Regions from separate parts of the Spirillospora sp. NPDC029432 genome, predicted to be linked through region 2. Evidence: predicted binding sites of a transcription regulator. Region 2 holds the regulator's gene; each other region holds the start of a gene.
What was found. The regulator HrcA, encoded in region 2, represses chaperone genes, less so after heat shock. The targets are predictions, from matches to a motif close to TTGGCACTCTCNNNNNGAGAGTGCCAA.

Region 1: the regulator HrcA is predicted to act here: its motif matches at 1,516-1,542, upstream of groES (co-chaperone GroES).
Region 3: the regulator HrcA is predicted to act here: its motif matches at 1,730-1,756, upstream of groL (chaperonin GroEL).

The regions. Positions count from the first base shown of each region.
Region 1 is NZ_JBEZWH010000016.1:21,209-24,481, forward strand. It holds gene groL (chaperonin GroEL) at 1-973, opposite strand, end outside; gene groES (co-chaperone GroES) at 1,083-1,394, opposite strand; gene AB0881_RS15350 (SAM-dependent methyltransferase) at 1,652-2,929, shown strand.
Region 2 is NZ_JBEZWH010000003.1:106,117-109,389, reverse strand. It holds gene dnaJ (molecular chaperone DnaJ) at 1-824, opposite strand, end outside; gene hrcA (heat-inducible transcriptional repressor HrcA) at 825-1,838, opposite strand; gene AB0881_RS03225 (DUF3097 domain-containing protein) at 1,981-2,847, shown strand; gene AB0881_RS03220 (DUF4870 domain-containing protein) at 2,923-3,273, shown strand, end outside.
Region 3 is NZ_JBEZWH010000102.1:2,555-5,827, reverse strand. It holds gene AB0881_RS39350 (response regulator transcription factor) at 1-124, shown strand, start outside; gene AB0881_RS39345 (hypothetical protein) at 184-849, shown strand; gene AB0881_RS39340 (hypothetical protein) at 876-1,319, shown strand; gene groL (chaperonin GroEL) at 1,885-3,273, shown strand, end outside.

The sequences.
Region 1 (3,273 bases), on a different contig from region 2:
TGGTGACGGTGATCCGCCGGGCGCGGCCCAGGTCGTCCAGGCCGATGCTGTCGAGCTTGAGGCCGATGGCCTCGCTGACGACCTGGCCGCCGGTCAGGGTGGCCATGTCGCCCAGCATCGCCTTGCGGCGGTCGCCGAAGCCGGGGGCCTTGACCGCGACCGAGGTGAAGGTGCCGCGGATCTTGTTGGCGACCAGCAGCGCCAGCGCCTCGCCCTCGACGTCCTCGGCCACCACGAGCAGCGGCTTCTTGGTCTGGGCGACCTTCTCGGCCAGCGGCAGGAACTCCTGCACGTTGGAGATCTTGCCGTCCACGATCAGCACGTAGGCGTCCTCCAGGACGGCCTCCATGCGCTCGGGGTCGGTGACCATGTGCGGCGACAGGTAGCCCTTGTCGAACTGGAGGCCCTCGGTGAACTCCAGCTCCAGGCCGAAGGTGTGCGCCTCCTCGACGGTGATGACGCCGTCCTTGCCGACCTTGTCGAACGCCTCGGCGATCAGGTCGCCGATCTGGGCGTCCTGGGCGGAGATGGTCGCGACGTGCGCGATCTCGCCCTTCTCGTCGACCTCGCGGGCCGACTTCAGCAGCTGGTCGGAGACGTACTGCGCGGCCGCGTCGATGCCCCGCTTCAGGGCCATCGGCGAGGCGCCGGCGGCCACGTTGCGGATGCCCTCGCGGACCAGCGCCTGCGCCAGGACGGTCGCGGTGGTGGTGCCGTCGCCCGCGATGTCGTTGGTCTTGGTCGCCACTTCCTTGGCGAGCTGGGCCCCGAGGTTCTCGTACGGGTCCTCCAGCTCCACCTCGCGGGCGATGGTGACGCCGTCGTTGGTGATCGTCGGCGCGCCGAACTTCTTGTCGATGACGACGTTGCGGCCGCGCGGGCCGATCGTCACCTTCACGGCGTCGGCGAGGTGGTTCACGCCGCGCTCGAGAGCCCGGCGAGCGTTCTCGTCGAACTCCAGGATCTTCGCCATGCGGAAAACTCCAGTCCTGTACGGCGATCCGTGACGCAGACCGCCCCGGCCGCCCCTGAAATCGGGCGGGACCGGGGCGGAGCGTCACGTCTCGTGAGAGATCGGTGAGTTACTTCTCGATGACCGCGAGGACGTCGCGGGCCGAGAGGACGAGGTACTCCTCGTTGTTGTACTTGACCTCGGTGCCGCCGTACTTGCTGTAGAGCACCACGTCGCCGACGCTCACGTCGAGCGGCACGCGCGCGCCCTTGTCGTCGACGCGGCCCGGGCCCACCGCCAGGACGGTGCCCTCCTGGGGCTTCTCCTTGGCGGTGTCGGGAATGACCAGGCCCGACGCGGTGGTGGTCTCGGCCTCAAGCGGCTGGACGACGATGCGGTCCTCGAGCGGCTTGAGAGCAACCTTGGTGGCGGTCGTCACGATCTGACCTCCCCTTCGATTGGTCCTCGGCCGGCCATGACAGACCGGCCGGCACTGGTGGCAGAAGAGGCGACCCCGGACCGGCCTGTCGTCGCGGGTGCCAGACCGAACCTTGTCGCTGTGGTTGGCACTCTCACACTGAGAGTGCCAGTCATGGAGACTATTCCGTGACCGGTGGCCCGTCAACACGGACACGGCGCTCCGGGCGGGCGTACCGTCCGGAACGGAACCGGCCCCTGTACGGCACTAACGTCCACCCTATGGACATCCAGGCGTTCCGCGGTCTGCTCGCGCCCGAAGGCCAGGCCGTGCTGGCCGAGGCCGCCGGCTCGGACGTGTCCGAGGGCGGCCTGCTGGCCACCGCGTCCCGGCTGCGCGAGCGCCACCCCGCCGAACTCGTCTCGGCGGCGCTCACCCAGGTGCGGCTGCGCGAGCGGGCGCGCGCCAAGTTCGGCGCCGACGCCGCCCGGATGTACTTCACGCAGGCCGGGCTGGAGCAGTCCACGCGGGCGGGCGTCGCCGCGTACCGCGCCCGCCGCTTCGCCGCCCACCTGTCGCTACCCCGTGACCGCGTCCTCGAACTCGGCTGCGGGATCGGCGCCGACCTCCTCGCCCGGGCGCGCGCCGGGATCGGCGGGGAGGCCGTCGAGCTGGACCCGCTGACCGCCGAGGTCGCGCGGGCCAACGCCGCCGCGTTCGGCGCGGCCGGGCTGGTCGCCGTACGGCAGGGCGACGCGACGCTGGAGGACCCCGCCGGGTACGCGGCCGTCTTCGCGGACCCGGGACGGCGCGGCGCCCGCGGCCGCGTCTTCGATCCGCGGTCGTACGAGCCGCAGCTGGACACCGTCCTGGAGCTGGCGCGGCGCGCCCCGGCCGCCTGCGTGAAGGTCGCGCCGGGGATCCCGTACGAGGCGATCTGGACGGCGGGCCGCCCGGAGCCGGGCGACCGGGTCGAGGCCGAGTGGATCTCGGTGGACGGGGACGTCAAGGAGGCCGCGCTGTGGCTCGGCGGCCTGGCCGGCGCCGCCCCCCGGCGGGCCACGCTGATCCGCGGCGCGGGCGAGCCCGTCTCGCTGGTCCCCGATCCCGAGCTCGGCGAGCCGCCCGTCGGGGACTGGGGCCGGTACCTGTACGAGCCGGACGGCGCGGTGATCCGCGCGCACCTGGTGGCCGAGGTCGCGGACCGGGTCGGCGGCCGGCTGGCGGACCCGCGGATCGCGTACATCACCTCGGACGCGCTGGAGCCGACCCCGTTCGCCGCCGCGTACGAGATCGACGGCGTGCTGCCGTTCTCGGTGAAGCGGCTGCGGGCCGAGCTGCGGCGGCGCGGCGCCGGGGCGCTCACCGTCAAGAAGCGCGGCTCGGCGGTGGACGTGGACCGGCTGCGCCGCGATCTCGGCTTCGGCCGCCGGGGCGCGGGGTACGGCGACGGCGGCGAGGTGACGCTGGTGCTGACCCGGGTGGGCGACGACCCGGTCGCGCTGCTGACGCGCCCGGCGCCCGCCGCCGCGCCATTTCCGGACCGAAGATCTTCGTAGGCCGGAGAACGCCAAGGGCGGGCGCACGCCAGGCCACGGCAGAGCAAATCCCGAGCTATTCCCGGTAATCCGCGGGGCTGCCGAAACAACTCGTCCGAGAAACGAGTGATGCGGCCGGAATGGCGGGGCGGCGCCGGTGCCGCCGAGCGGCCCGCAAGCCCTGCCGGACAAGGCCGGACGCGCGCCAGGCCACGTCCGGGCGGGCGCCTCGTTCATCCGAATGGCGGCACATCCGGGAAATGTCGCACCGGCCCCGATCGCCCGCCTTTTTCCGGGGCCCGATAACGCGCGTCCCGGCTGGCCGCCGGTACCCGTTTTCGGCGGGCCCCGCCCCGCACTACAGT
Region 2 (3,273 bases):
GTCATCGGGATCTCGACCGTGCAGTGCAGGTCGTCGCCCTCCCGCTCGAAGATCTCGTGCGGCTTCTCCACGATCTCCAGGAAGAGGTCGCCGGGCGGGCCGCCGCCGGGACCGACCTCGCCCTCGCCGGCGAGCTGGATGTGGATGCCGTTCTCCACCCCGGCCGGGATCTTGACCTTGACGGTGCGGCGGGTGCGGACCCGGCCGTCGCCCGAGCACTCCGGGCACGGGGTCCGGATCACGCTGCCGAAGCCGCCGCACTGCGGGCAGGGCCGGGCCGTCATGACCTGGCCGAGGAACGAGCGCTGCACCTGCTGCACCTCGCCGCGCCCGTGGCAGGTGTCGCAGGTGTCGGGGTGCGTGCCGGGCGCGCAGCCCGAGCCGGTGCACGTCGTGCACGCCACCGCCGTGTCGACGGTCAGCTCGCGGGTGGTGCCGAACGCCGTCTCGTCCAGGCCGAGCTCGACCCGGAGGGTGGCGTTGCGGCCGCGGCGGGCCCGGGTGCGGGGGCCGCGCGAGGCGGCCGTGCCGAAGAACGCGTCCATGATGTCGCTGAACGGGAACCCGGCGCCGCCGAAGCCGCCGGCGCCCGCCCCCGCGCCGCCGGGCGCGAACGGGTCGGCGCCCAGGTCGTACATCTCGCGCTTCTTGGGGTCGGAGAGCACCTCGTAGGCCTGGGTGATCTCCTTGAACCGCTCCTGGGTCTCCGGATCCGGGTTGACGTCCGGGTGGAGTTCCCGGGCGAGCCGGCGGTAGGCCTTCTTGACCTCGTCCGGGCTGGCGTCGCGGCGGACGCCGAGGGTCGCGTAGTAGTCGTTGGCCACTTACGACCCCGCCAGGATCTGTCCGACGTAGCGTGCCACTGCCCGTACCGCTCCCATCGTGCCGGGGTAATCCATGCGTGTCGGCCCGAGCACTCCCAGCCGGGCCAGGGTCATGTCGCCGACGCCGTAATCGGCGACGACCACGGAGGTGGATCGGAGCCCCTCGTCGGGGTTCTCGGTGCCGATCCGCACCGTAACTGTAGAGGAGTCGCCGGTCTCCCCGAGCAGCCGCATGAGGACGACCTGCTCCTCCAGCGCCTCCAGCACCTCGCGCAGGCTCTTGGAGAAGTCCACGGCGGCGAGGTTGGCGGCGCCGGCGAAGACGATCTTCTCGTCGTGCTTCTCCACCAGCGTCTCCAGCAGGACCGAGAGCACGGCCGCCAGGACCGGCCTCTCCTCGGGCTGGACCCGGTCGGGGAGGTCGGCGACCGCGCTGGGGACCTCGCCGAGCCCGCACCCGTCGAGGCATGTGTTGAGCAACGCCCGCAGGTGCCCGATCGATTCCTCGGACAGCTCGTTCGGGGTCTCGATCATGCGCTGCTCGACCCGGCCGGTGTCGGTGATCAGCACCAGCAGCAGCCGGCGGGACGCCACCGGGACCAGCTCCACGTGCTGGACGGCCGAGCGGGTGAGCGAGGGGTACTGCACCACCGCCACCTGGCGGGTCAGCTGCGCCAGCAGCCGCACGGTGCGGCCCACGACGTCGTCGAGGTCGTACGCGCCGCTGAGGAACGTCTCGATCGCGCGGCGCTCGGCGCCCGACAGCGGCTTGATCGTGGACAGCCGGTCGACGAACAGCCGGTAGCCCTTGTCGGTGGGGACGCGGCCCGCGCTGGTGTGCGGCTGGTGGATGTACCCCTGCTCCTCCAGCACGGCCATGTCGTTGCGGATCGTGGCCGAGGACACGCCCAGGTTGTGCCGGTCCACCAAGGCCTTGGAGCCCACCGGCTCGTTGGTGGAGACGTAGTCCTCGACTATGGCCCGCAGGACCGCGAGTTTCCTGTCGTCGAGCACGTGGTCACCTCCTCTGCCCCCGTGCTGATACTCGTGCTGCAACTCGTACTGGCACTCAATACTTCCGAGTGCCAAGTGTACGGCCAGCCGAGCCGAGTTCGGAGGTGCCGGCGTCCCCCCGTGCTCGTTAGAGTGCCTGAGCGTGCGCAGTAAGGACTATGGCGACGACGTTCTGGCAGGGGATCTGCGGCGGCGGGGCGGCCGCCGGGTCCCGAAGACGGAGGTCCCGGAGGTCCCGGCCGAGCCGGGGCTGGTGGCGGAGGACCCCGGCAGCGGATTCTGCGGCGCGGTCGTGGGCTGCGACAAGTTCGGCGTGACGCTGGAGGACCGGTTCGGCAGGCGGCGGGTGTTCCCGCTGGTCAAGGCGGGCTTCCTGATCGACGGGAGGCCGGTGACGCTCGTCCGGCCCGTCCCGTCCGGGAACGGCGGGACCGGGAACGGCGGGGCCGGGGCCGCGGCGCGGTCGGCGTCCGGGTCGATCGCCGTGCGGGGGCTGCGCGCGCGGGTGGCCAAGGAGAGCCGCATCTACGTGGAGGGCGTGCACGACGCCGAGCTGGTCGAGAAGATCTGGGGCCACGACCTGCGCGTGGAGGGCGTCGTCGTGGAGTACCTGGAGGGCGTCGACGACCTGCCCGCCATCGTCGAGGAGTTCGCGCCGGGCCCGGGACGCCGGCTGGGCGTGCTCGTCGACCACCTGGTGGAGGGCTCCAAGGAGAGCCGCATCGCCGCCCGGGTCTCCTCCCCCCATGTGCTGATCACCGGGCATCCGTACATCGACGTCTGGGAGGCGGTGAAGCCGGCGGCGGTCGGGATTTCCGCCTGGCCTCGCGTGCCCCGCGGCGTACCCTGGAAGGAAGGGGTGCTCACCGCGCTCGGCTGGGGGGACGACGTGCGTGCCGGATGGAAGCGGATCCTCGGCTCGGTGACCACCTACACCGACCTCGAACCCGCCCTCCTCGGCCGGGTCGAGGAGCTCATCGACTTCGTCACCGCCCCCGAGGAGAGCTGAGGCCCCTTCCCCTTCCCGCGTCCGTCCGCTCCCCGCCAGACCGCGTCCGCCAGCGTCCCGACAGAGGAGCACACGATGTCGTACGGCCCTCCGGAACAACCCGATCACGGACAGCAGCCCCAGCAACAGCAGCAGCCCGGGTACGGCCAGGACCCCGGCTACGGACAGCACCCCGGGTACGGCACCCAGCCCGGCTACGGGCAGGCCCCCGGTTACGACCAGCAGGGATACGGGCAGCAGTACGGGCAACCCGGGTACGCGCAGCCGGGTTACGGGCAGGCGCCCGGGTACGGCCAGCAGCCCGGATACGGCGGGCAGATGCAGCCGTACGGGGCGCCCGGATACGGCCAGTACGGTCCCGGCCAGCCGACCCCGGACGAGCGCCAGTGGGCGCTGATGGCCCATCTCGGGCAGCTGCTCCTGGGG
Region 3 (3,273 bases), on a different contig from region 2:
CCACCTCGGCTCGATCTTCACCAAGCTCCGGCTGCCGCCCGACACCGAGCACAACCGGCGCGTCCGCGCCGCCCTGGCCTGGCTGCGCGGCGAAACCGGTGCTGGCTCGGATGTGCCCGCATAGCCGCGGCTCTTAGCGTCGTCGGAACGGCCCGCACCGGGGCCCCGACGAGGAGAGACCCCATGACCACGACGACGGTGACCCCCGCCGCGACGGCGACCGCGCCCGCCCGCCGCGCGCTGGGCCTGCTGGCCCCGATCGGCCCGCTGGCGATGGCCGGCTGGGCCCTGGCGGTGCCCTACCACGTGGCCGACGAGCCGGCCGACTGGATCCCCGCGGCGGCGTCGAGCATGGGACGGCTCCAACTGTCCCTGTGGATGCTGCTGCTGTTCGCGCTCACCGCGGGGGCGGGCGCGATCGTCACCGGCCTGGTCGCCCGCCGCGGCTCGCCCCGCCTCGGCACGGCCGGCCTGGTCCTCACCTTCGCCGGCTTCAGCGCGCTGAGCTTCGGCGCCGCGGGCCACGACGCGGCCGCGGTCGGCTCCCGCAACGCGGGCCTGGACACCGCCACCAGCGAACGGATCCTCACCGAGATCGGCACATTCCAGGCACCCACGGTGGGCTCCGGCGCGCTCGTCCCGCTCGCGTTCCTCGGCGTGCTCCTCCTCGGCATCGCCCTCTGGCGCGGCCGCCAGGTCCCGCGCTGGGCCGCCGCGGCGCTCCTGGCCTCGTTCCCGCTCATCCTGCTCGGCGGTCTCGCCGCCATGCCGCTCAACGCCCTCGGCTGGCTCCTGCTCGCCGCGGCCTTCGCCGCCGCCGGCCTGGCCTACGCCCGTCCCGCCGGGTGAACGTCCGTCCATGCCACGATGCGCACATGGACCTGCGTCCCGAACTCCTGCCCCCGCCCGTCGCCCCCGCCCGGCTGGCGGAACTGGCCCGCGAGATCGAACGCATCGAGGACCGGCTGAGACGCGGCGAACCGGCCGCCGCGGAGATCGCGGCCTTCAACGAGGCGACCGGACACGCCTACGGCGTGCACGACTTCACGGAGTACCACGACCGGCGGACTCTCACGGAGTTCGCCAAGGAGGCCGCCCGCCCGGCACATCCACGGGTCGCCGACATCACCCGCGCCGAACTCGCGGAGATCGTCCGCCGGATCCAGGCCGCCGACCACGAGACCGACCACTACCTGCTCGTCCTGGAGTCGAGCGTCTCCGACCCGAACGCCGCCGACCTCATCTTCGGCCCGTCCGCCCCCGAAGACCCCGACGAGATCGCCACCCGGATCCTCGCCCACCGCCCCATCGCCCTCTGAAGCGCCGCTGGTGGATGCATCCGGCGATGTGCACGACACCGACCCGGAGCGAGATGTCCGGCGCTCGCACTCGGCAGGGTGCAGATATCCCCTGACCTGCGAACGGGCGGCCCCACCCTGCACGAAGGGGCCGTCCGTTCCGTGATTGTGCCGCGCCGGGTCAGGCTCCGGGGATCCTGCAGCCCGCGCGGGGCACTCGGAACAGAGCGCCTCCGGCAGTGCTCACCCTCGGGCCTGCGTGCCGCGACTGGCGACGGATGGCGGCAGGCGGTGGATCGCGGCGGCACATCTCCGGAGGAGTTCCCCGGTGTTCACTCCCTGATCAGGAGGATCCGGTGAGGTGGACGACCCTGACCTGGAGCGGGATGTTCGGCGCTTGCACTCGACGGGGTAGAGTGCTAAACCAATGGTTGGCACTCTGCTGTGGAGAGTGACAATCCCACAGTCTGGATCGGGGCGATGAGGCCTCAGTCCGGCGGCGGAATGGCAGCCGTCGGGGAGGTCGTCCGTCGCGGGCGTCGGCTCGATCCTTCATGGCCACCTTGTTCCGGGAGGACTGGAGCCTATGGCTGCAAAGATGATCGCGTTCGACGAGGAGGCCCGCCGCGGCCTGGAGCGCGGTATGAACCAGCTCGCCGACGCCGTGAAGGTCACCCTTGGTCCCAAGGGTCGCAACGTGGTGTTGGAGAAGAAGTGGGGCGCCCCCACGATCACCAACGACGGTGTGTCGATCGCCAAGGAGATCGAGCTCGAGGACGCGTGGGAGAAGATCGGCGCGGAGCTCGTCAAGGAGGTCGCCAAGAAGACGGACGACGTCGCCGGTGACGGCACGACGACCGCGACCGTCCTGGCCCAGGCCCTGGTACGCGAGGGCCTGCGCAACGTCGCCGCCGGCGCCAACCCGATGTCCCTGAAGAAGGGCATCGAGGCGGCCGTCGAGCGGGTCAGCGAGGAGCTGTCCAAGCTGGCCAAGGACGTGGAGACCAAGGAGCAGATCGCCTCCACGGCCTCCATCTCCGCCGGCGACCCGCAGATCGGCGAGATGATCGCCGAGGCGATGGACAAGGTCGGCAAGGAAGGCGTCATCACCGTCGAGGAGAGCAACACCTTCGGGCTCGAGCTCGAGCTCACCGAGGGCATGCGCTTCGACAAGGGCTACATTTCGCCGTACTTCGTCACCGACCCTGAGCGGATGGAAGCGGTCCTGGAGGACCCGTACATCCTGATCGTTCAGGGCAAGGCGTCGGCCAACAAGGACCTGCTGCCCGTCCTCGAGGGCGTCATGCAGTCCGGCAAGCCGCTGCTGATCATCGCCGAGGACGTCGAGGGCGAGGCCCTGGCGACCCTGGTCGTCAACAAGATCCGCGGGATCTTCAAGTCGGTCGCCGTCAAGGCGCCCGGCTTCGGTGACCGCCGCAAGGCCATGCTCGGTGACATCGCCACCCTGACCGGTGGCCAGGTCATCTCCGAGGACGTGGGCCTCAAGCTGGAGAACACCACCCTCGACATGCTGGGCCGCGCCCGCAAGGTCGTGGTGGCCAAGGACGAGACCACGATCGTCGACGGCGCCGGTGACGCCAACGAGATCGCGGGCCGGGTCAACCAGATCCGTACCGAGATCGACGCCACCGACTCCGACTACGACCGCGAGAAGCTGCAGGAGCGGCTGGCCAAGCTCGCCGGCGGTGTCGCGGTGATCAAGGCCGGTGCCGCCACCGAGGTGGAGCTCAAGGAGCGCAAGCACCGCATCGAGGACGCCGTCCGCAACGCCAAGGCCGCGGTCGAGGAGGGCATCGTCCCCGGTGGTGGCGTCGCGCTGCTGCAGGCCGGCATCCCCGCGTTCGACAAGCTGGAGCTCGCCGGCGACGAGGCCACCGGTGCCGCGATCGTCAAGCGCGCTCTGGAGGAGCCGCTGAAGCAGATCGCCGTCAACGCCGGCCTCGAGGGCGGCGTC